DNA from 3 places in the Methylobacterium organophilum genome. Region 1 is predicted to be linked to each of the others. Evidence: predicted binding sites of a transcription regulator. Region 1 holds the regulator's gene; each other region holds the start of a gene.
What was found. Region 1 encodes LexA, which represses DNA repair genes until DNA is damaged. Its sites were predicted from a motif close to TGTTCNNNNTGTGTTCNG; they were not measured.
Positions count from the first base shown of each region.

Region 2: ssb (single-stranded DNA-binding protein) is a predicted target of LexA. The motif match lies at 2,241-2,258, and genes of this name have one in related genera.
Region 3: parE (DNA topoisomerase IV subunit B) is a predicted target of LexA. The motif match lies at 2,863-2,880, and genes of this name have one in related genera.

Region 1 covers NZ_CP092848.1:2,215,012-2,222,826, forward strand. The annotation lists gene MMB17_RS10220 (hypothetical protein) at 1-50, shown strand, start outside; gene MMB17_RS10225 (bestrophin family protein) at 276-1,199, opposite strand; gene MMB17_RS10230 (hypothetical protein) at 1,226-1,645, opposite strand; gene MMB17_RS10235 (3-oxoacid CoA-transferase subunit B) at 1,806-2,465, opposite strand; gene MMB17_RS10240 (CoA transferase subunit A) at 2,486-3,223, opposite strand; gene lexA (transcriptional repressor LexA) at 3,531-4,265, shown strand; gene MMB17_RS10250 (ComEC/Rec2 family competence protein) at 4,259-6,523, opposite strand; gene gltX (glutamate--tRNA ligase) at 6,695-7,815, shown strand, end outside.
Region 2 covers NZ_CP092848.1:3,427,813-3,435,627, forward strand. The annotation lists gene polA (DNA polymerase I) at 1-1,697, shown strand, start outside; gene MMB17_RS16040 (DNA polymerase III subunit chi) at 1,759-2,211, shown strand; gene ssb (single-stranded DNA-binding protein) at 2,382-2,948, shown strand; gene MMB17_RS16050 (hypothetical protein) at 3,073-3,597, opposite strand; gene MMB17_RS16055 (MATE family efflux transporter) at 3,730-5,100, opposite strand; gene gyrA (DNA gyrase subunit A) at 5,214-7,815, opposite strand, start outside.
Region 3 covers NZ_CP092848.1:631,972-639,786, reverse strand. The annotation lists gene MMB17_RS02855 (threonine aldolase family protein) at 1-350, shown strand, start outside; gene MMB17_RS02850 (hypothetical protein) at 523-711, opposite strand; gene MMB17_RS02845 (methyl-accepting chemotaxis protein) at 1,015-2,691, shown strand; gene parE (DNA topoisomerase IV subunit B) at 2,943-5,015, shown strand; gene MMB17_RS02835 (SPFH domain-containing protein) at 5,029-6,006, opposite strand; gene MMB17_RS02830 (LLM class flavin-dependent oxidoreductase) at 6,221-7,519, shown strand; gene MMB17_RS02825 (hypothetical protein) at 7,554-7,815, opposite strand, start outside.

The DNA of each region.
Region 1 (7,815 bases):
AGGTGCTCGGTGCCGTGGGCGGCGTCCTCGGCGGCGTGACCGGCAAGTAAGGCTGGCCCTCCGGGCCTTCGCGATGGCCGAGGGCGGTCGCTGAGACCGCTCGAGGCCGTCTGCTCCCACGAAGCCCCTGGTTCGCGGCCCCGTGATCCCCCCGCGGAGGGCCATGGGCCAGGGTGTTTCGTGGGAGCTTGCGCGCGAGAGCGCCGAAGGCCGGTCCTTCCGGTCGCGGGGGCGCGCCCGCTCCGACCGGCGGGCGGCGCCGTCAGGGGGCGACCTCAGTTGAGGATATGGGCATGGGCCCGCGCCGGGGGCGCCGGGAGGGGCTCGCCCAGGGCGTCGAGGATCGTGGCGTCGACCACGTGCAGCAGGGCGTCGAGGGGAAGGTCGTTGGCGTCCGTTCCGAACGGCTCTTCCAGCTGGTCGCCGAGGGCGTCGAGGCCGAAGAAGGTATAGGCCACGAGGGCCGCGGCGATGGGCGTCGCCCAGCCGAGAGTCGCCGCCAAGCCGAAGGGCAGGAGCAGGCAGTAGAGCCAGGCCGTGCGGTAGAGCAGCAGGGTGTAGGCGAAGGGCAGCGGCGTGCCCTGGATGCGCTCGCAGATCGCCTGGACCTGCGCGAGGGCCGCGATCGGGCGTTCGAGGAGGCCGAGGCCGACCTCGCCATGGGCGCCGGCCCGCATGCCCTCGCCGAGATCGGCCATGAGAGCGGTGAGGGTCGCGTCCGCCGGGCTTGGGCGGCCCGGCAGAAGCGCCGCCTCCGCCGGCGGCAGCCAGGGCCCCGCCGCCGCGGCCTCGTCCCCGCCGCGCAGGCGGGCATGCAGGGCGTGGGTGAAGGCGCAGACGCGGCGCAGGCAGCGCTGCCGCCGCGCCTCCTGCTCCGGGCCCGCGAGCAGGGCCGGCAGCGTGCGGGCGAGGTTGCGCGTCTCGGTGATGAGCTGGCCCCAGGCCCGGCGCGCCTCCCACCAGCGGTCGTAGCAGGCGTTGTTGCGGAAGCTCAGGAAGATCGAGAGGGCGAGCCCGATCAGGGTGAAGGGGCCGATGCCCGCCGCTTCCGGGAAGGGATGAGGCCAGTGCCGCTCGACCGCCACCACGCCGCAGGCCACCGCCGCGATGCCGATCACCTTGGGCGCCACCTCCGGCAGGATCGACCCGCGCAGGGTGAACAGGATCTCGAACAGGCCGGGGCGGGGGCGGACGACCATGGTTTCCGGCCTTTCCGGGCCTCGCGTCAGGCCGGGAGGCCGGCCTGCTCGAAGAGGAAGCTTTCCGTCGAGGGGATGGTGACGGAGAGGTCGCTGCCGTAGCCGGCCTTCGAGAGGCGCCAGGGCCGCTCCGGGCGGGCGCGCACCGCCTCGGACGGGCGCAGGCGGCGCAGGCTGCCATCCTCACCGACCTCCTCGATGCCGAGGAAGCCGTAGACCTGGAGGCGGGAGGCGAGAAGCTTGTTGTCCCGGTCCTCGGCGGCGAGGGTCAGGCCGCCGGAGGCGTAGACCGCCTCCATCAGGCTGCGCTGCTCGGCGCGCGCCCGGACATGGGCCGGGCTCGGCTGGAACGCGAAGGCCGCGGAACCGCCCTGGAAGCCCGTGTTCGGCTTGCCGGCCGGGCGACGGAAGGGAATGACGTTGTCCGCCGTCGAAACGCTACGCATACGCAACACTCTCGTCTCGTCCGCTGATAGGAGCCGGGCACGGGTGGCGCCCGAATCTCCGATCGCGACTTTTCGACGAGTCGGCTTAATGCCCGCTTAGCCATGGCAAGGGCCGCGGGCCGGCGGGCGTCCCGAAACGGGGCGCCCTCCGGGAAGCGCCTCAGCGCAGGGCCGTCGTGAACGCGGCCTCGGTCTTGGCGCGGACCTCGTCCTCGGTGACGCCCTCGGCGAGCTCGACCAGGGTCATGCCGCCATCGCCCTTCTTGTCGATGGTGAAGACGCCGAGATCGGTGATGACCATGTCGACCACCTGCGTGCCGGTGAGCGGCAGGTCGCAGCTCTTCAGGAGCTTCGGGCTCTCCGAGCCGTCCTTGTTCTTGGCGACGTGCTCCATCACCACCACGACCTTCTTGACGCCGGCCACGAGATCCATGGCGCCGCCCATGCCCTTCACCATCTTGCCCGGGATCATCCAGTTGGCGAGATCGCCGTTCTGGGCGACCTGCATGGCGCCGAGGATGGACAGGTTGATGTGGCCGCCGCGGATCATCCCGAAGGAATCGGCGGAGGAGAAATAGCTCGTGGTCGGCAGCGCCGTGATGGTCTGCTTGCCGGCGTTGATGAGATCCGGGTCCTCCTCGCCCTCGTAGGGGAAGGGGCCCATGCCGAGCATCCCGTTCTCCGACTGGAGCTGCACGGTCATGCCCTCGGGGATGTAGTTCGAGACGAGCGTCGGGATGCCGATGCCGAGATTGACGTAGTAACCGTCCCTCAGCTCCTTGGCGGCGCGCTCGGCCATCTGATCGCGGGTCCAGGCCATGGTACTCTCCTCTCCCTCGATCAGATCTGGCCGCCGCCGGCCGCGGCCGGCTCGGCATCCTTGCGCTTGCGCACGGTGCGCTGCTCGATCTGCTTCTCGCGGATCGGCACGTGCAGGATGCGCTTGATGAAGATGCCCGGCGTGTGGATGTGGTCCCCGTCGATCTCGCCGGCCTCGACCAGGTGCTCGACCTGCGCCACCGTCACCTTGGCGGCGGTCGCCATCATCGGATTGAAGTTGCGCGCGGTCTTCCGGTAGACGAGGTTGCCTTCGGTATCGCCCTTCCAGGCATGCACGATGGCGAGATCCGCGAAGAGCCCGCGCTCCATCACGTATTCCTCGCCGTCGAACGTGCGCACGTCCTTGCCCTCGGCCACCAGGGTGCCGACGCCGGTCTTGGTGTAGAAGGCCGGGATGCCGGCGCCTCCGGCGCGGATGCGCTCGGCGAGCGTGCCCTGGGGGTTGAACTCGATCTCGAGCTCGCCGCCGAGATACTGGCGGGCGAATTCCTTGTTCTCGCCGACATAGGACGAGATCATCTTCTTGATCTGGCGGGTGGCGAGCAGCTTGCCGAGGCCGACATTGTCGATGCCGGCATTGTTCGAGACGACAGTGAGGTCCTTGACGCCGGATTCCTGGATCGCGGCGATCAGCTCGTCGGGGATGCCGCAGAGCCCGAAGCCGCCGGCCATGATGGTCATGCCGTCATGCAGGAGGCCGCTCAGCGCGGTCGCGGCATCTGGTTGCACCTTCCGCATCATTCCACCCTTTGAGAGTCGCCTTCCGCCGGCATCGATTCGCCCGGGGGGCGCACTATTCTGCCCATGGCGATTTGCACCGCAACAAGCGGCGGCGTCAAACCCGACTCCGCGTCGTCGCGGGCGGGATGTAACGGCGCGCGACGTCGTGCTCCTGCCGCGCGGGGCGATCCGGGCAGAATCTTTCATGTCGAAGGCGGTCGGGGGAAGCCCGCTGCTTGCGGAACACTTGCGGAACGTTTAACGTGTTCGCGTTTTGTTTCCGAGGTGCGCGGGATCCGCGCCCCGGCTTCGTGAAGGGTCGCGCATGCTCACGCGCAAGCAGCTGGAATTGCTCCAGTTCATCCAGGCCAGGATGAGCGAGAGCGGCGTGCCGCCCTCGTTCGACGAGATGAAGGATGCCCTCGATCTCAAGTCGAAATCCGGCATCCACCGCCTGATCACGGCGCTGGAGGAGCGGGGCTTCCTGCGCCGGCTGCCGAACCGCGCCCGCGCCATCGAGATCCTGCGGGTGCCCGAGGTTGCGGCCGGCCGGCCGCCGGAGCGTTCGGGCCCGCCCGCCGAGGTGCGGCGCTTCACCCCCAGCGTGGTCGAGGGCGGCCGCGCCAAGCAGCCCCCGGCCCGCCCGCCCGCGGCGGTCAGCACCGAGATCGACGACCGCATGGTCTCGATCCCCGTGATGGGCCGGATCGCCGCCGGCACGCCGATCACCGCGATCCAGAACCCGAGCCATTCCTTCGTGATGTCGCCGGACTTCCTCTCGGGGGGCGAGCATTACGCCCTCGAAGTGCGCGGCGACTCGATGATCGAGGCCGGCATCCTCGACGGCGACTTCGTGGTGATCCGCAAGCAGGACACGGCCAATACCGGCGACATCATCGTGGCGCTGATCGACGACGAGGAGGCGACGCTGAAGCGCCTGCGCAAGCGCGGCTCCTCGATCGCGCTGGAGGCGGCGAACCCGGCCTACGAGACGCGGGTGCTCGGCCCGGACCGGGTGCGCATCCAGGGCCGCCTCGTCAGCCTCGTGCGCCGCTACTGAAGCCGCTCCTCCGGGGCGGGCGGCGCCTCTTCGGCGCCGTCCTCCGCCTCGGGTTTCGCGGTGGGAGACGCTGCCGGAACGGCCGCCTCCCTGGGGGGCGGGCGCCAGGGGGCGCTGCGGCCCTGCTCGCGCGTGCCGGTCAGGGCCGGTGCGCCGCCCTTGAGGTCGATCGCGACGGCGCCGAGCCGTTCGAGCGTCCCCCGGTCGACCACGAGGCGCGCGGCGCAGGTCGGCGGTGCGCTGCGCCCGCTGATGACGATGTCGGCGCGGGCGCAATCCTCGCGGAAGGCGCGCTTGTCCGAGACATAGGCGACGACGAGGCCGCCCTTGGCCGCAAGGGTGCAGCCGAGCGGGTCGCAGCGGGCGCCGGCCCGGTCCGCCAGGGCCTCGGCGCGGCGGCCGTCGCCATCCGCCTTCAGCCATTGTTCGAGCACGAAGGCGGACGGCTTTCCCAGCGCGACGAGGCGGCCGTCGCTCCCGCGCACGGCGGCGCCGGCGCCGTGGCGGTCGATCAGGATGTCGGGCCGCTCCCGCCCCGCGGCGAGGCAGAGGCCCGCCCCGACCGGGAGCAGCGCCAGCCAGCGCAGGCGCGCGCCGGGCAGCACCAGCAGCAGCAGGGCGAGCGTCAGCGCCGCGAGGGCGCCGGTGCCGAAGGCGGGCAGAACCAAGGTCGCGGCGTCGAAGCCCGCGATCCAGGTCGCGATCGCGAGCATGCCCTTCACCGCGAGGCCCATCAGCCACCAGACCGGCCGGTCGAGGGCGAAGGGCGTGGCCAGCATCCCGAGGACCGCGGAGGGCATCACCACCAGCGAGACCAGGGGCAGCGTCAGGGCATTGCCGACGAGGCCGAAGGGCTGCACCGTCTGGAAGTGATAGGTGGCGAAGGGGGCCGTGGCGATCTGCGCCACCAGGGTGGTGGCGAGCGTGCCGAGGGTGGCCGTGGCCGCGGAGGCCGCGAGCCGCAGCCAGCGCCCGCCCTCCCGCGCCCGGGGAAAGACGCGGTCGAGCAGCGGCGCGCAGGCGATCAGCCCGGCCACCGCGCCGAAGGACATCTGGAAGCTCGGCCCGAGCAGGGCCTCGGGTTCGCGGGCGAGGGCGATCAGGGCCGCGAGCGCCAGATTGCGCATGCTGAGCGCCGGCCGGTCCACCAGGATCGCCCCCAGCATCACCAGCGTCATCACCAGGGAGCGCTCGGCGGCGACGTCCCAGCCCGAGAAGGCGCAATAGGCCGTGACGCCGGCCATGGCGCAGGCTGCGGCGATCTTCTTGATCGGCCAGCCGAGCGCCAGGATCGGGATGGCCGCGAGCGACGCGCGCACCAGAAAGAACACCACCCCGGCCGCGAGCACCATGTGCAACCCGGAGATGGAGATGACGTGATAGATGCCCGCCGCGCGCAGCACGTCGCTGGTCCGGGCGTCGATCAGGCCGCGCTTGCCCGTGACCAGGGCGGCGGCGACCGCGCCGGCCTGTCCGCCGATCGACTCCGTGATGCGGCGGGTGAGCGCGTTGCGGGCCGTGTCGATCCCCGCGGCGAGGCGCAGGTTCCCGGGGAGGGGGGCCGTGGGCGGCAGCACGGCGATGCGCCCCGTCAGCGAGCCGACCGCGCCGATCCCGCGGAAATAGGCGTCCCGCGCGAAGTCGTAGCCGCCGGGCAGGGCCGCTTCCGGCGGCGGCAGCAGCCGCGCCGTCGCCGTGATCCGGTCGCCGGCGGTCAGGGGCGGCGCCTTGCGGTAGGAGGCGCGGATCCGGGTCGGCCGCTCGGAGGCGGTCAGCGTGCCGAAGCTCTCGACCAGGAGGACGAGGCGGGCGCCTTCCTCCCGCTCCTCGATCGATTCGATCACGCCGGTGAGGGGCGCGATCGTCGTCCGGGCGAGGATCGGTCCCGCCACCGACTGGATCCGGTAGGTCGCGGCGGCGAAGCCGAGGAAGGCGGCGGCCAGGCTTATCACCACGGCCGTCGCCACAGGGCGGGCCCGCAGGCCGAACAGGCTCGCCGCGAGCAGGGCGGCGGCGACGAGCGGTGCGGCGAGGTTCGGCAGCCCGTCCGTCATCTCGAAACAGGCCAGGATGCCCGCCCCGAACGCGACGGCGATCCAGGGAAACAGGCGCCGCCGCTCGCTCTCCTCCGCGAGGCTTTGCCCGAGGGCCGCCAGAACCGCGGGGCCGGCGGCGGCGAGCGGGGGCAGGCGGATCGCGGCGATGGCCGCGCGCCTGTCCTCCGCCCATCCTGATCCGTGCCGCCCCATGGCGCGCATGGCCCCGACGCGGCCGATGCCGCCGGGATTCCTTAACGCATCGGATCATGCATGCTACACGGCCCGCTCGGGCGGAGCGCCGGCTGGGCCAGCCCTCCCCAGCTCAGACGCGTCACCGGCTCGTCCGCGCGCCCGAAGTCGTCACCTCTAGGCCTTCAAGTTCAAGAACCGATGTCGTCTGCCGTCGTCACGCGCTTCGCGCCTTCGCCCACGGGCTACCTCCATATCGGCGGGGCGCGCACGGCCTTGTTCAACTGGCTCTATGCCCGCCGCTTCGGCGGCCGCATGCTGCTGCGGATCGAGGACACCGACCGGGAACGCTCCACGCAGGGGGCGATCGATGCGATCCTCGACGGGTTGTCCTGGCTCGGCCTCGAATGGGACGGGGAGGTGGTTTACCAGTTCGCCCGCGCCGCCCGGCACCGGGAGGTGGCCGAGAGCCTGCTCGCCTCGGGCAACGCCTATTACTGCTACGCCACCCCCGAGGAGCTGACGCAGATGCGCGAGGCCGCCCGGGCCGAGGGCCGGCCCCTGCGCTATGACGGGCGCTGGCGCGACCGCGACCCCTCCGAGGCGCCGGCCGGCGTGAAGCCGGTGATCCGCCTGCGCGCCCCGACCGAGGGCGAGACCGCGGTGGAGGATGCGGTGCAGGGCCGGGTGGTCTGGCAGAACAAGGATCTCGACGATCTCGTGCTGCTGCGCTCGGACGGCAGCCCGACCTACATGCTCGCGGTCGTCGTCGACGACCACGACATGGGGGTGACGCAGATCATCCGCGGCGACGACCACCTCACCAACGCCGCCCGCCAGAGCCAGATCTATCAGGCGCTGGGCTGGGACGTGCCGGCCATGGCCCATATCCCGCTCATCCACGGGCCGGACGGGGCCAAGCTGTCGAAGCGCCACGGGGCGCTCGGCGTCGAGGCCTATCGCGATCTCGGCTACCTGCCGAGCGCCCTGCGCAACTACCTCGTGCGTCTGGGCTGGAGCCACGGCGACCAGGAGGTGTTCTCCACCGAGGAGATGGTCGCGGCCTTCGACCTGAAGGCGATCGGCCGGTCCGCGGCGCGCTTCGACTTCGCCAAGCTCGAGAACCTCAACGGCCTCTATATCCGCGGCAGCAGCGACGAGGACCTCGTCGCCGCGATCGAGCGGATCCTGCCGAGCCTCGGCCCGGCGCGCGGCCTGCCGGCGGTGCTCTCGCCGGAGCTGCGGGCGCGGCTCGTCGCGGCGATGCCGGGCCTGAAGGAGCGCGCCAAGACCCTCGTGGAGCTCCTCGACAGCGCCTATTA
Region 2 (7,815 bases), 1.2 Mb from region 1:
CCCACGTGAAGCCCGACACGAAGGACGGGGACCTGTTCGGCGAGGCGGCCCAGGACGGCGAGGCCGCGGACCAGACGATCACCCAGATTCCCCTCGATCAGGCGATCGCCGCCCTCAAGCCGCTGCTGGAGGATCCGGGCACCCTGAAGATCGGCCAGAACATCAAGTACGACTGGCTGGTGCTGAAGCGCTACGGCATCGAGGTCGGACCCTTCGACGACACCATGCTGATCTCCTACGTGCTCGATGCCGGGAAGGGCGGCCACGGCATGGACGAGCTCGCCCGCCGGCATCTCGGCCACCAGCCGATCACCTTCACCGACGTGACCGGCACCGGGCGCAACAAGCTGACCTTCGACCGCGTGCCCCTCAACAAGGCGACCGCCTACGCCGCCGAGGATGCCGACGTGACCCTGCGCCTGTGGCGCATGATGAAGCCGCGCCTCGTCGCGGAGAAGCGCGTCGCGGTCTACGAGACCCTGGAGCGGCCCCTCGTACCCGTGCTCGCCCGCATGGAGGCCAACGGCATCCGCATCGACCGCGACATGCTGAGCCGCCTCTCGGGCGACTTCTCGCAGATCCTGGCGCGGCTCGAGGAGGAGATCCAAGAGGATGCCGGCGAGCGCTTCCAGGTCTCCTCGCCCAAGCAGATCGGCGACGTGCTCTTCGGCAAGATGGGCCTGCCCGGCGCCAAGAAGACGCCCTCGGGCCAATGGGCCACGCCGGCGACGCTCCTGGAGGAGCTCGCCCAGGCCGGGCACGCACTGCCCCGGAAGATCCTGGAATGGCGCCAGCTCTCGAAGCTGAAATCGACCTATACCGACACGCTGCAGGAGCATGCCGATCGGCAGACGAACCGCGTCCACACCTCCTTCGCGCTGGCCGCCACCACCACGGGCCGGCTCTCCTCCTCGGACCCGAACCTGCAGAACATCCCGATCCGCACGGAGGAGGGACGGCGCATCCGCCGGGCCTTCGTGGCGCCCGAGGGCACCAAGCTGATCTCGGCGGACTACTCGCAGATCGAATTGCGCATCCTCGCCCACATCGCCGACATCCCGCAGTTGCGCCAGGCCTTCGAGGACGGCATCGACATCCACGCGGCGACCGCCTCGGCCATGTTCGGCGTGCCCCTCGCCGAGATGACGCCGGATCTGCGCCGGCGGGCCAAGACCATCAATTTCGGCATCATCTACGGCATCTCGGCCTTCGGCCTCGCCGACCGCCTCGGCATCGGCCGGGAGGAGGCCTCGGCCTTCATCCGGCAGTATTTCGAGCGCTTCCCCGGCATCCGCGACTATATCGAGGGCACGAAGAAGCTCTGCCGCGACAAGGGCTACGTCACCACCCTGTTCGGCCGGGTCTGCCACTATCCCCAGATCCGCTCCAACAACCCGAGCGAGCGGGCGAGCGTGGAGCGTCAGGCGATCAACGCCCCGATCCAGGGCACCGCGGCCGACATCATCCGCCGGGCCATGACCCGGATGGAGGACGCCCTGCGCAAGGAGCATCTCAACCTGCGCATGCTCCTGCAGGTGCATGACGAACTCGTCTTCGAGGCGCCCGAGGAGGAGATCGAGGCGGCGCTGCCGGTGATCGCCCGGGTGATGGAGCAGGCGCCAGCCCCGGCCCTGACCCTGCGCGTGCCTCTGGTGGTGGAGGCCAAGGCCGCCGGGAACTGGCAGGAAGCGCATTGAGACGCGCGGAGGAGCGCGCGGGCCCTCGCGCCCGCCCGCCTGGCGCCCTATCCTCGCCGCCGTGACCGAGATCCTGTTCTACCACCTGCAGCGCCAGCCCCTGGAGAAGGTGCTGCCGAGCCTGATCGAGAAGTCGCTGGAGCGCGGCTGGCAGGCGGCCATCCAGGCCGTGAGCGAGGAGCGGCTGCAGGCCCTCGACGACGGCCTCTGGACCTATTCCGACGACAGCTTCCTGCCCCACGGCACCGACCGCGAGCCGGATTCCGGAAGCCAGCCCGTGGTGCTGACCCTGCGGGACGTCAATCCCAACGGCGCGTCGATCCGTTTCCTGGTGGAGGGGGCGGACCTGCCGGCGGATGCGGAATCCTATGCCCGCATCTGCATCCTGTTCGACGGCAACGACCAGGACGCGCTGCTGCGCGCCCGGGAGCAGTGGCGGGCGGCCAAGGAGCAGGGCCACGCGGTCGCCTATTGGCAGCAGGACGAGGACGGGCGCTGGAACAAGAAGGCGTAAGGGCGTCCTTCGCGGCCTTGTCGCCGAACGAGAACAAAAGTAGAACTTACGGGCTGCCGGTTGTCCCGTGGATTCGCCGTTTGGACCCGTTGCCGGTGGCCCCGGGAAGGCTCATGAGTCGGCCTCCGGGCGGCAGCCCCTGTGAGATCGGATCGCGAGGAGAGAGTGCGATGGCGGGCAGCGTGAACAAGGTGATCCTGGTGGGCAATCTCGGGCGCGATCCCGAGACGCGGCGCCTCGCCTCCGGTGATCCCGTGGTGAACCTGCGGCTGGCGACGTCCGAGTCCTGGAAGGACAAGATGTCGGGCGAGCGCAAGGAGAAGACCGAGTGGCACTCGGTCGTGATCTACAACGAGAACCTCGCCCGCGTGGCCGAGCAGTATCTGCGCAAGGGGTCGAAGGTCTATATCGAGGGCCAGCTCCAGACCCGGAAATGGACCGACAATTCCGGTGTCGAGAAGTACACGACCGAGGTCGTGCTGCAGCGCTTCCGCGGCGAGATGACGATCCTCGACGGCCGCGGCGGCGGCGGCGACTTCGCCGGCGAGGAAGAGAGCGGCGGCCAGATCAGCCGCGGCGGCTCCCGCGACGAGTACGGCGGCGGCCGGGGCGGGGACCGCGGGGGCGATTACGGCGGGGGCGGCGGTGGTGGTCGCTCCTCGGGCGGCGGCTCCCGCCCGTCCGGCGGGGGCGGCGGCAAGCCGAACTACGACCTCGACGACGACATCCCGTTCTAGGCTTAGGCTTATAACGAGCGTCTACGGCAGCAGGACCAGGGCTTCGGCCCTGGTCCTTTTGTTTTGCCTGAACCGACAGCGCCGACAGCCCTCACCGGGATCGCCGTCCCCGCCGAGGAGCGGCTCAGTTTGCGGCATTCACAGCAGCGGCGAGGCTCTCCACGAGCTTGTTCATGGCGGCGTCATGGGTCCGGTCGCCTTCCGGGGAGGCCCAGTAGCTCATCATCAGCCGGCGCTTGGCCTTGTCGTCCGGCTCGACCAAGATGTAGCGCAGCACCGTCGGCTTGCCCTTCCAGGTCGCCGGCAGGTCGAGGAAAGCGAGGCCGTAGCCCGCGTAGCGCCGGGGCTCGATCTTCGGCTCGCCGGTCACGGTGACGCCCTGGCCCTCGAAATAGCGGCCATGTTCGGCCTTGATGGTCTCGTAATTCGCCTCGTTGTAGGTCTCGATCCAGAGAAAGACCTCCTCGTCGTCGCTCTTGATCTCGAGACCGTGCTTGACGGTGCTGGCGGTCCAAGCGCCGGGAATCTCCACGGCCATCGGCGGGGTGGTGGCCGGGATCTTCACGGTTTTCGCCCAGCCCGGCGTGGCCCCCACAGAAGCGGCGAGGCCAGCCAGCAAGGCCAAGCGCAGGAAGAGACGAGTCTTCATTGGAAAGTCCTCATCGCCCGTCCGCTCCGCGGAATCGGACACTGTCGTTGACGGGCGGCGCGGGCATTCGAGCGGAGCGCGGTCGAACGTCAATTGGCCAGAGTACGGGCAGGCGGCAGAGGCTGCGGGCTTTCAGCCCCCGGAAAAACTCCGCCGGGCGAGCCCTGGAAAGGCGAGGGCCTGCCCGAGGCCGCGGGCCGCGAGGAAAACGAGGAAGGCGAGCCAGAGGCCGCCATTGCCGAGCCCGAGCGCCTGGAGAGCGAAGAGCGCGACGAGATAGACCAGCAAAGCGGCGAGCATCAGGTTGCGCATCGCCCGGGTCCAGGTCGCGCCAATATAGATGCCGTCATAGGCGAAGGGCAGGGCGGCCACGAGGGGCGCGAGCCCGGCGGCGAGGAGATGCGAGCGGGCATCGGCCCGCACCGGCTCGCTCGTCGTCACCACGTCGATGAAGGCGCCGCCCCCGCCGAGCGCCAGGGTGCTGACGGCCACGCCGAAGGCGAGGCACCAGAGGAGGCAGAGCCGGGACGCGGCGGCGAAGGCCTCGCGGTCCCGGGCGCCCACGGCCCGGCCGCACAAAGCCTCGGCGGCGGTGGCGAAGCCGTCGAGGAAGAAGCCCCCGATCAGGAAGAGATTCCAGAGCACGGCATTGGCGGCGAGCGTCACGTCGCCGAGCCGCGCGCCCATGGCCGAGAACAGGGTGATACCGGCGACGAGCGCCAGGGTCCGGATCAGCACATCCGCATTCACCTTGAGCGTGCGCATCAGGGCGGCCCGGCCGAACACCTCCGCCATGGGCACCCGGAAGGGGCGGGCGCCGAGGCGATGCAGGACGGCGAGCCCGAGCGCCGTGCCCCCGGCCTCCGCCAGGAAAGTGGCCCCGGCCGCCCCGGCGATGCCGAAGCCGAGGCCGAGCACTAGGAGCAGCGTCAGGGCGATGTTGGCGAGGTTGATGCCGACCTGGATGGCGAGGCCGAGATCCGTGCGGCCGCGCCCCAGGACCGAGCCGAGCACGGCGTAGTTCGCCAGGGTGAAGGGCGCGGCGAAGATGCGGATGTGGAAATAGACCGCGAGCCCCGCCGTCACCGCCGCGCTCGCCCCGGCGATGCGGAAGGCGAGGGCCGCGAGGGGGATCTGACCCACGACGAGGACCAGCCCGCAGAGGACCCCGACCGCGAGCGCCCGGGCCAGCGCCCGGTCGATCTCGGCCGGATTCCGGGCGCCCACCGCCTGCGCGGTCAGGCCGGCGGTGGCCATGCGCAGGAAGCCGAAGCTCCAGAAGATCGCGTCGAAGATCACCGCGCCGAGGGCCACCGCCCCGAGGAGCGCGGCATCCCCCAGCCGCCCGATCGCCGCCGCCCCGACGAAGCCGAGGAGCGGCGTCGTCACGTTGGCGAGGGTCGCGGGAAGCGCCAGCAGCAGCACCTGGCGGCTGGTCGGGCGGAGGGCGCCGTCCCGCGGCAGGTCGGCGGAGAGGGCGGGCGCTTCGGGATTCGCGGTCATGGCCCGGGCTTATCGCGCCGGACCGCCGGCGTCCCTTCCGCAAAAGAAGACGGCCCCTGCATCGGCAGGGGCCGTTTCCGATACGCGGCCCGGACGAGGACCCGGCCCCGGTCTCAGCCGGCGGCCTCCTCGCCGTCCTCCTCGTCGCCCTCGATATGCTCGACGGAGACGACGCGCTCGGCCTTGTCGGTGTTGAACACCGTCACGCCCTGCGAGGCGCGGCCGACGATGCGGATGTCGTCCACCGGCACGCGGATGAGCTGGCCGGCATTGGTGACGAGCATGATCTGGTCGCTCGGCTCCACCGGGAAGGAGGCGACCAGGCTGCCGTTGCGGGCGTTCACCCGCATGGCCGTGATGCCCTTTCCGCCGCGGCCCGAGGTCCGGTACTCGTAGGACGAGGTGCGCTTGCCGAAGCCGCGCTCGGACAGGGTGAGCACGAACTGCTCGGCGGCGCTCATCTCGGTGTAGCGCTCCGGCGAGATCGCGGCGGCGCTCGCCTCCTCCGCCTCGCCGTTCTCCGCGGCCTCGCCTTCGATACCGTCGCCGATCACGGCGCGCCGCATCTTCAGGTAGCCCGCGCGCTCCTCCGGCGTCGCCTCGAAGTGATTGAGGATCGTCATGGAGATGACGCGGTCGTCGCTGCCGAGGTTGATGCCGCGCACGCCGGTGGAATCACGGCCCTTGAAGACGCGCACGTCCTCCACGGGGAAGCGGATGCACTGGCCGTTGGCGGTGGTGAGCAGCACGTTCTGCTCCGGCCGGCAGATCTCGACATGGACAATGTGGTCGCCCGGATCGAGCTTCATCGCGATCTTGCCGTTGCGGTTCACCTGCACGAAGTCGGACAGCTTGTTGCGCCGGACATTGCCCGACGCGGTCGCGAACATCACGTCGAGGGTCTCCCAGGAGGCCTCGTCCTCCGGCAGGGGCATGATCGTGGTGATGCGCTCACCCTGGTGCTGGAGCTGCAGGATGTTGACCAGCGCCTTGCCGCGGGCGTTCGGCGCCGCGATCGGCAGACGCCAGACCTTCTCCTTGTAGGCCTGGCCCTGGTCGGAGAAGAACAGCACCGGCGTGTGGGTCGAGGCCACGAAGAGGCGGGTGACGAAATCCTCCTCGCGGGTCGCCATGCCGGAGCGGCCCTTGCCGCCGCGGCGCTGCGCCCGATAGGTCGAGAGCGGCACGCGCTTGACGTAGCCGGCATGGGACACGGTGACGACCATGTCCTCGCGCTGGATCAGGTCCTCGTCGTCGACATTCGCGTCGTAGTCGAGGATCATGGTCTTGCGCGGGGTGGCGTAGGCGTCGCGCACCTCGATCAGCTCGTCGCGCACGATGCCCTGGATGCGGGCGCGGGAGCGCAGGATGTCGAGATAGTCGGCGATCTCCTCGGCGAGCTTCTTCAGCTCGTCGCCGATCTCGTCGCGGCCCAGGGCCGTCAGGCGCTGCAGGCGCAGGTCGAGGATGGCGCGGGCCTGCACCTCGGAAAGGCGGTAGGTGCCGTCCTCGGCCACGCGGTGGCGGGGGTCGTCCACCAGCGCGATCAGCGGGGCGATGTCGGCCGCCGGCCAGTCGCGGCCCATCAGCGCCTCGCGGGCGCTGTTCGGGTCCGGCGAGGTCCGGATCAGGCGGATCACCTCGTCGATATTGGCCACCGCGATGGCGAGGCCGCACAGGACGTGGGCGCGCTCGCGGGCCTTGCCGAGCAGGAACTTGGTCCGGCGGGAGACGACCTCCTCGCGGAAATCCACGAAGGCCTGGAGCAGGTCCTTCAGGGTCATCAGCTCGGGGCGGCCACCGTTCAGCGCCACCATGTTGCAGCCGAAGGAGGTCTGCAGGGGCGTGAACCGGTAGAGCTGGTTGAGCACCACGTCGGCCATGGCGTCGCGCTTCAGCTCGACCACGATGCGCATGCCGTCGCGGTCCGATTCGTCGCGCAGATCCGCGATGCCCTCGAGACGCTTGTCCTTCACCAGCTCGGCGATCTTCTCGATCAGCGTCGCCTTGTTCACCTGATACGGGATCTCGGTGAAGATCAGCGCCTCGCGCTCCTTGCGCAGCTCCTCCACATGGGACTTCGCCCGCATGATGATGGAGCCGCGGCCGGTGGCGTAGGCTTGGCGCGTGCCGGCACGGCCGAGGATCGAGCCGCCGGTGGGGAAGTCGGGGCCAGGCACGATCTCGAGGAGGGCGTCGAGGCCGAGGCCCGGATCCTCGATCAGGGCGAGGCAGGCCTCGACCAATTCGCCGAGATTGTGCGGCGGGATGTTCGTGGCCATGCCGACGGCGATGCCGCCGGCGCCGTTGACGAGGAGGTTCGGGAAGCGGGCCGGAAGGACGGTCGGCTCCTCGCGCGATTCGTCGTAGTTGGGCCCGAAATCGACGGTGTTCTTGTCGATGTCGGCGAGCAAGGCCGTCGCCGGCTTGGCCAGGCGCGATTCGGTGTAGCGCATGGCGGCGGGCGGATCGCCGTCGACCGAGCCGAAATTGCCCTGCCCGTCGATGAGCATGAGGCGCATGGAGAAGTCCTGCGCCATCCGCACCAAGGCATCGTAGATCGATTGGTCGCCGTGCGGATGGTACTGACCGATCACGTCGCCGACGATGCGCGCCGACTTGACGTATTTGCGGTCCGGCAGGTGCCCGGATTCGAAGGCCGAGTAGAGGATGCGCCGATGGACGGGCTTCAGGCCGTCGCGGGCATCGGGGAGC
Region 3 (7,815 bases), 1.6 Mb from region 1:
AATCAGGCCAACTCGCGTCCAAGATGCGCTATCTCGCGGCGCCCTGGGTCGGGATGCTGGAAAGCGGGGCCTGGCTCGCTCATGCGCGCCACGCCAATGCCTGTGCCCGCCGCCTCGCCGACGCGGTGGCAGGCATTCCGGGAGTCGAACTCGCCGCCCCCGTCGAGGCGAACGGCGTCTTCCTCCACCTACACGAGACGGTTCAGGCTGCCCTGCGAGAACGGGGCTGGCATTTCTATGGCTTCATCGGCGGCGCGGCCCGCTTCATGTTCGCCTGGGACGCCGATCCCGTCCGGGTCGATGCCCTGGCCCGCGACATCCGCGATTGCGTCCTGCCGACGGCGGCCTGAGCGAGGGGAAGAGGTCCTGCCGGTCACGGTCATCGGGACGGTGATGACACCGAGTTTCCTGCGACCGCCCTCGTGTGCACGCTTCAGCTGCCCAAAGCCTGCGCAGCATGGCTGGCCATATCTCTTCGGATACGGCCTCGCTTGGCTTGCCGTGCTCGCGACGAACGGGCGATCAGACCAGATACCCGATCGTCGCGACGACCGCGGTGGCGACTGTGGCGAAGGCGATAGTCGTGGGGGTCAGGAACAGCGAGGGCCGGGACAGGGGCTCGGCCTCCACCGGACAGCCGAAGGCTTCGCCGGCCGCCTGCTCGAAGCGCAGCAGCGAGAGGTGACGCGCATGTGCGGCGGCGGAGGTCATGGCTGAATCTCCCTGGCTGGCGGGCCGGCCGCAAGCTTAAGCATTGGAGATGCAACGCGCAAACACCTGAGAGGTTCCTGAACGCCCCCGCTCGGCAACCTTTCATTAGCCATGCCCTGCGCCATTCCGGACATGAGACCCTACGGTGTCCGGGGCCGCATCGGACCACGACATCCGCACGGTCTGCCGGTCGACTCCGCGGGGGGATCGCGAGACGACTCCCGGTTCGAGTTGTCGTCTTAGATTGCCGTTAACTCCCGCAATGCACGATAATTTGCATTATCTTTTTACGAATGGTTCACGATGAAGGTCTCGCTGAAGCAGAGTCTAATTGGGCTCTTCGCGATCATGCTCGTGCTGTCGGTGGCGCAGGGTGTGATGGCGCTGGTGAAGCTGGAGGCGATCGGCGGCCAGACGACAGCACTCCTCGACAACACCATCCCTTCGATGAACGAGGCGAACGCCATCAACATCCTCGTCGTGCGCACGCGCCTCTGGCAGTTCCGCTACATGACGGCGCTGGACGAGAGCGGGAAAACGCAGAGTGCGGCCAAGGTCACCGACATGATCCGCGAGCGCAATGCCAAGGTCGACGGTTACCGCGCGCTCATCGTCTCGCCCGAGGAACAGGCGATCTACGAGGACCTGCAGATCAAGCTGAACGCCGTCAAAACGGATTGGGATGAGCTGCGCGCCTTCCCTGCGGATCGCCAAGCCGAGGCGATGGCCTTCTTCACCGGGCCGATGCAGGTCCGTTACCTCGCCGTCACCGCTGCGGCTGCGAAGCTCGTCGAGATCAACCTCGCGGCGAGCCGCGCCGCGGATGCCGCGATCCGCTCGGAGCAGGCCTCCGCCTGGCGCACGACGCTGATCATGCTCTCCCTTGCTCTCCTGACGGCGCTCGGCGCGGCGGCCTATTCCTTCACGGGCGTGTCCCGTCCGATCGGTCGGATGACGGTGGCGATGCGGCGGCTGGCGGGCGGCGACACCGCGTTCGACATCCCCTACGGTCAGCGCAGGGACGAGATCGGCGAGATGTCCGCCGCCATCCGGGTCTTCCGTGAGAACCTCCTCCATACCAGGCAGCTGGAGGCCGAGACCGTGTCGGCCCGCGCTTCGGCCGAAGAGCAGCGCAAGGCCGGGATGAGACAACTCGCGGACGGCTTCGAAGCGGCCGTGGGCGGAATCGTGGCGCGCCTCGGAGCCGCTGCGGGGGATCTGCAGGGCACCGCCCAGACCATGAGCGCCACTGCGGGGGAGACGGCGGCGCAATCGACCAGCGTCGCGGCTGCCGCGGAAGAGGCTGCCACCAACGTCAACGCGGTGGCCGCTGCGGCGGAGGAGCTCGGCACCTCCGTCGACGAGATCGGCCGCCAGGTCGGCAGCTCCGCCGATCTCGCCCGGATCGCCGTGGGCGAGGCCAACCAGACCGCGCAGCTCGTGCAGGACCTGTCCCAGGCCGCCGCCCGCATCGGCGACGTGGTCAACCTGATCTCGACCATCGCCGGCCAGACCAATCTGCTGGCGCTGAACGCCACGATCGAGGCGGCCAGGGCAGGGGAGGCGGGGCGCGGCTTCGCGGTGGTGGCGAGTGAAGTCAAGGAACTCGCGAGCCAGACCGGCCGCGCCACGGAGGAGATCGGCCGCCAGATCGCGCAGATCCAGGGCTCGACCGACCAGGCAGTGGAGGCGATCGGCGGGATTGCCGGGCGCATCCGCGAGATCAGCCAGGTGGCGACCACCATCGCCGCCGCGGTGGAGCAGCAGGGCGCGGCGACGCAGGAGATCGTGCGCAACGTCGCCCAGGCGGCCATGGGGGCCGGCGAGGTGACGCACAACATCGCGGGCGTCGCGGGCGCGGCCGAGGAGACCGGCTCCGCCGCCACCCAGGTCCTGGCCTCGGCCTCCGCGCTGGCGCAGCAGGCCGAGCATCTCGGCGCCGAGATGACCCGCTTCCTCGGGAGCGTCCGCGCCGCCTGAGGCGCGGCGCCCCGAAACCGCATCCGGCCCATGTGTTCCCCTGCCTGGGCCGGGTCCGGCGCCGTGATATGAGACGGCGTTCGAGCGAGCACCGGATCCGCCCTCCCGAGGGGAGCGCGCGGACGAGGTCCGAGACGATGACAAGCTCCGCCTCCCCGGCGGAGGTCTTTTTGTTTCCGGTTTGTTCCGGTACAAGAAGAAGGATGAAGGCGCATGCAGCACGATCGACCCGAGATGCCCGGAGACCGCGCGTGAGCGACCCCGCCCGCGATCTGTTCGGCGCCGGCAAGGCGCCGGCCGACATATCGGCGCAGGACAGGATCTCCGACCCGGCGGCCGAGCGGCGGCGCAAGCTCGCCCCCGTGCCGGCTGTGCCCGAATCGGCCGAGGCCGGCTACGACGCCTCGGCCATCGAGGTGCTGGAGGGGCTGGAGCCGGTGCGGCGCCGGCCGGGCATGTATATCGGCGGCACCGACGAGCGGGCGCTCCACCACCTCTTCGCCGAGGTGATCGACAATTCCATGGATGAGGCGGTGGCGGGCCATGCCAGCTTCATCGAGGTGGAGCTGGAGGAGAGCGGCACCCTCGTCGTCACCGACAATGGCCGCGGCATCCCCGTGGACCCGCACCCGAAATTCCCCGGCAAGTCGGCGCTCGAGGTCATCATGACCACGCTGCATGCCGGCGGTAAGTTCGATTCGAAGGTCTACGAGACCTCCGGCGGCCTGCACGGCGTCGGCATCTCCGTGGTGAACGCCCTCTCCGACGTGCTGGAGGTCGAGGTCGCCCGCAACCAGACCCTCTACCGCCAGTGCTTCTCCCGCGGCCACGTCCAGGGCCCGCTGGAGACGGTGGGCCGGGTGCAGAACCGCCGCGGCACGCGGGTGCGCTTCCACCCGGATGCGCAGATCTTCGGCTCGCTGAAGTTCGACCCCCGCCGCCTGTTCAAGATGGCCCGCTCCAAGGCCTATCTGTTCGGCGGCGTCGAGATCCGCTGGCGCTGCGCGCCCTCCCTTCTCGAAGGTCTTGAGGACGTGCCCGCCGAGGCCGTGCACCGCTTCCCCGGCGGCCTGCGCGACTATCTCGCCCGCGACATCGAGGGCAAGGAGCTCGTCACCGACGCAATCTTTGCCGGCAAGGTGACCAAGCCCGGCTCCCACGGCTCCCTCGAATGGGCCGTGGCCTGGATGGTGGCCGAGGACGGCGTCTCGCATTCCTACTGCAACACGATCCCGACGCCCGAGGGCGGCACCCACGAGAGCGGCCTGCGCGTCGCCCTTCTCCGGGCGCTCCGCGAGCATGCCGAGCGCGTGAACCAGGCCAAGCGCATGACGGCCGTGACCACCGACGACGTGATGGCGACCTGCGCCTCCATGCTCTCGGTCTTCATCCGCGAGCCGGAATTCCAGGGCCAGACCAAGGACAAGCTCGCCACGGTGGAGGCCTCGCGCATCGTCGAGACCGCCGTGCGCGACGCCTTCGACCATTGGCTCGCCGCCTCGCCGGCCCAGGCCAACAAGCTGCTCGACTGGGTGATCGACCGGGCCGAGGAGCGCCTGCGCCGCCGCCAGGAGAAGGAGGTCGCCCGCAAATCCGCGACCCGGAAGCTGCGGCTTCCCGGCAAGCTCGCCGATTGCTCGGCCGCCGGCACCGCCGGCTCGGAGATCTTCATCGTCGAGGGCGACTCGGCCGGCGGCTCCGCCAAGCAGGCCCGCGACCGCGCCACCCAGGCGATCCTGCCCCTGCGCGGCAAGATCCTGAACGTGGCCTCGGCCTCCCGCGACAAGCTCGGCGCCAACCAGCTCATCTCCGACCTGACCCTGGCGCTCGGCTGCGGCACAGGGGCGAATTTCCGTGATGCAGACCTTCGCTACGAGAAGGTGATCATCATGACGGATGCCGACGTGGACGGCGCCCACATCGCCTCGCTCCTGATCACCTTCTTCTATCGGCAGATGCCGAAGCTGATCGACAAGGGCCACCTCTATCTCGCGATCCCGCCGCTCTACCGCCTGCAGCAGGGCACCAAGACGGCCTATGCCCGCGACGACGCCCACAAGGATCAGCTCATCAAGACCGTGTTCAAGAACGGCAAGGTCGAGATCGGCCGCTTCAAGGGCCTGGGCGAGATGATGCCCGCGCAGCTCAAGGAGACGACGATGGACCCGAAGAAGCGCACGCTGCTGCGCGTCGCGGTCCTCGACGAGGCCCGGGAATCCACCGGCGACACGGTGGACCGCCTGATGGGCAACAAGCCGGAAGCCCGCTTCGCCTTCATCCAGGAGCGGGCCGCGTTCGCGGACGGGGCGGAGCTGGATATCTGAGACGGCTCAGGCCCTACCCCTTCCCCACGCTCACCACCGGCGTGGCCTCGCGGTCGCCGACGATCATGATCAGCATGGTCTGGGCCATGCTGGCGCGGCCCTGCTCGTCGAAGGGGATGCCGGGGCGGCCGTCCTCCGGCTGCTCCAGGCGGGCGATGGTGTCGCGCACGATGCCGACCGCGCCCTCCACGATCTGGCGGCGGGCCGCGATGATGGCGCCCGCCTGCTGGCGCTTGAGCATGGCGCCGGCGATCTCCGGCGCATAGGCGAGATGGGTGAGCCGCACGTCCTCGACGATGACGCCCGCCACACCGACCCGCTGGCCGAGCTCGCCGATCAGGTCGGCATGGATGGCGTCGCGATCGGCCCGCAGGGAGGCGACCCGGGTGGCCTTCTCCGCGAGTCGGCGCTTGGCGTCGCCGGCCTCCTGGCCGAGATTCTCCGCCTCCTCGTGGTCGTAGGGCCGGGTCGAGGCGATGTTGCGCAGGGCCGCCTCCGCCTGGAGCGAGACGAAGTCCCGGTAGCTGCCGACATCGAAGGTGGCCCGCGCCGCGTCCTGCACGCGCCAGATCGCGGCGGCCGCGATGGTGATCGGGTTGCCCATCAGGTCGTTGACCGTGATGATCTTGGTCTCCTGCGCCTCCGTCGCCAGGGAGACCTTGGCGACCGCGGTGAGCGGGTTGCGCCACCAGAAGCCGTCCCGGGCGATGGTGCCGTGATAGCGCCCGAACAGGGTGAGCACCGCGGCCTGGCGGGGCTTCAGGGTGATGAGCCCGGCGAGCAGCACCAGGCCGGTGAGGCCGGCGAGCACGGCGACCCCGAGGAAGGCCACGCCGCTGCTGCCCCGCCCGAGCAGCGTGCCGAGGCCGCCGAGGAAGAACAGGGCGCCGAAGGCCAGGCAGGGCAGGGACAGCAGGAGCGCCCACCAGCCGTTGAGCGCGCGATAGGGCACGTCCTGCGTGGCGTGGGGCGCGGTGGCGGGGCCTGTCATGCGGGTCTCCCTACGGGTCTCGGGACGGAAATCGGTCAGGGCGGGGCCGCATCATGACCCGGCCGGCGCAGGTCTGCCGTGCGTGTGCGCGCCCGCGGCCCCGGTTGGCCAGCCGCCTTCCGCGCAACATATCGGAAGCCTCGAAGCGATCGGGACGCCGGAGGCCAGCGTGAACTCAAGCCCTCAGCGAAAGAGACTGCATCTCGGCGCCTTCATGCGCCCTATCGGCATCCACACCGCCTGGTGGCGCTATCCCGGCGGCTTCCCGGACGCGAACTTCAACCTCGAGCATCTGGTGCGCTTCGCGCGCAAGCTGGAATCGGGCAAGTTCGACGCCTTCTTCATGGCCGACCACCTCGCCGTGATGAACATGCCAATCGAAGCCCTGAAGCGCTCGGCGACCGTCACCTCCTTCGATCCGCTGACCCTGCTGCCGGCGCTGGCCATGGTGACGGAGCGGATCGGGCTGATCGCCACCGCCTCCACCACCTACAACGAGCCCTATCACATCGCCCGCAAGTTCGCCTCGCTCGACCATATCTCGAAGGGCCGCGCGGGCTGGAACCTCGTCACCTCCGGCAATCCGGACGAGGCCCTGAATTTCGGGCGCGACGCCCATCTCGACCACGCCACCCGCTACCAGCGCGCCCGCGAGTTCTTCGACGTGGTGACCGGCCTGTGGGATTCCTGGGCCGACGACGCCTTCCTGCGGGATGTGGAGCAGGGGCTCTATTTCGACCCCGACAGGCTCCACACCCTCGACCACAAGGGCGCATTCCTCAAGGTGAAGGGGCCGCTCAACGTGGCCCGGCCGGTCCAGGGCTGGCCGGTGATCGTGCAGGCGGGGGCCTCCGAGGCCGGGCGGCAGATCGCGGCGGAGACCGCGGAGATGGTGTTCGGCTCGGCCTCGCGGCTGGAGGCGGGGCAGGAATACTACGCCGACGTGAAGGGCCGCATGGCCCGGGCCGGGCGCAACCCGGCCCATCTCAAGATCCTGCCCGGCGCCTTCGTGGTGGTGGGCGCGAGCGAGGCGGAGGCCCAGGAGAAGAAGGCCCGCCTCGACGCCCTGGTACCGGTGGAGAGCGGGCTCGCCAATCTCTCGGTGCGGCTCGGGACCGATGCCTCCGGCTTCGACCTCGACGCGCCGCTGCCCGAGATTCCGGAGACGAATGCGAGCAAGAGCGGTCAGGCCCAGATCGTGGCCTATGCCCGCAAGACCGGCGCCACCGTGCGCGAGCTCGCCCAGCGCGTGGGCGGCTATGGCGGGCTCAGCTTCGTCGGCACCCCCGCCCAGATCGCCGACCACATGCAGGAATGGCTGGAGGGCGAGGCCTGCGACGGCTTCAACGTGATGTTTCCCTTCGTGCCGGAGGGGCTCGACGCCTTCGTCGATCAGGTCGTGCCGGAACTGCAGCGCCGCGGCCTGTTCCGGACGGAGTACGAGGGCCACACGCTGCGCGACCATCTCGGCCTGCCGCGCCCGGCGAACCGGTTCTTCCCGCCGGGCGCGTGAGCGAGGCCCGAATCCGCTTCGGGGGTGAGGCGGATCAGCGGCGGTTGGCGAGCCCGTAGAGGGCGAAGCCGGCCAGACCCGCGATCGCCAGGGCCAGCACCGGCACGCCGCCGAGGGTGCCGGCCGCCTCGCCGCCGCGATGCCGCACGGTCTCCAGGATCTCGGAGCCCCTCAGGATGCGGGCGGCGCGCCGCCGGTTCTCCGGCCGCACCGGGATCGAGACGACGAGCTCCTCCTCGTCCCGCTCGATCGTGATGCTGTTGCGGGCGAACCCCGACCGGACGAGCCGGTCGCGG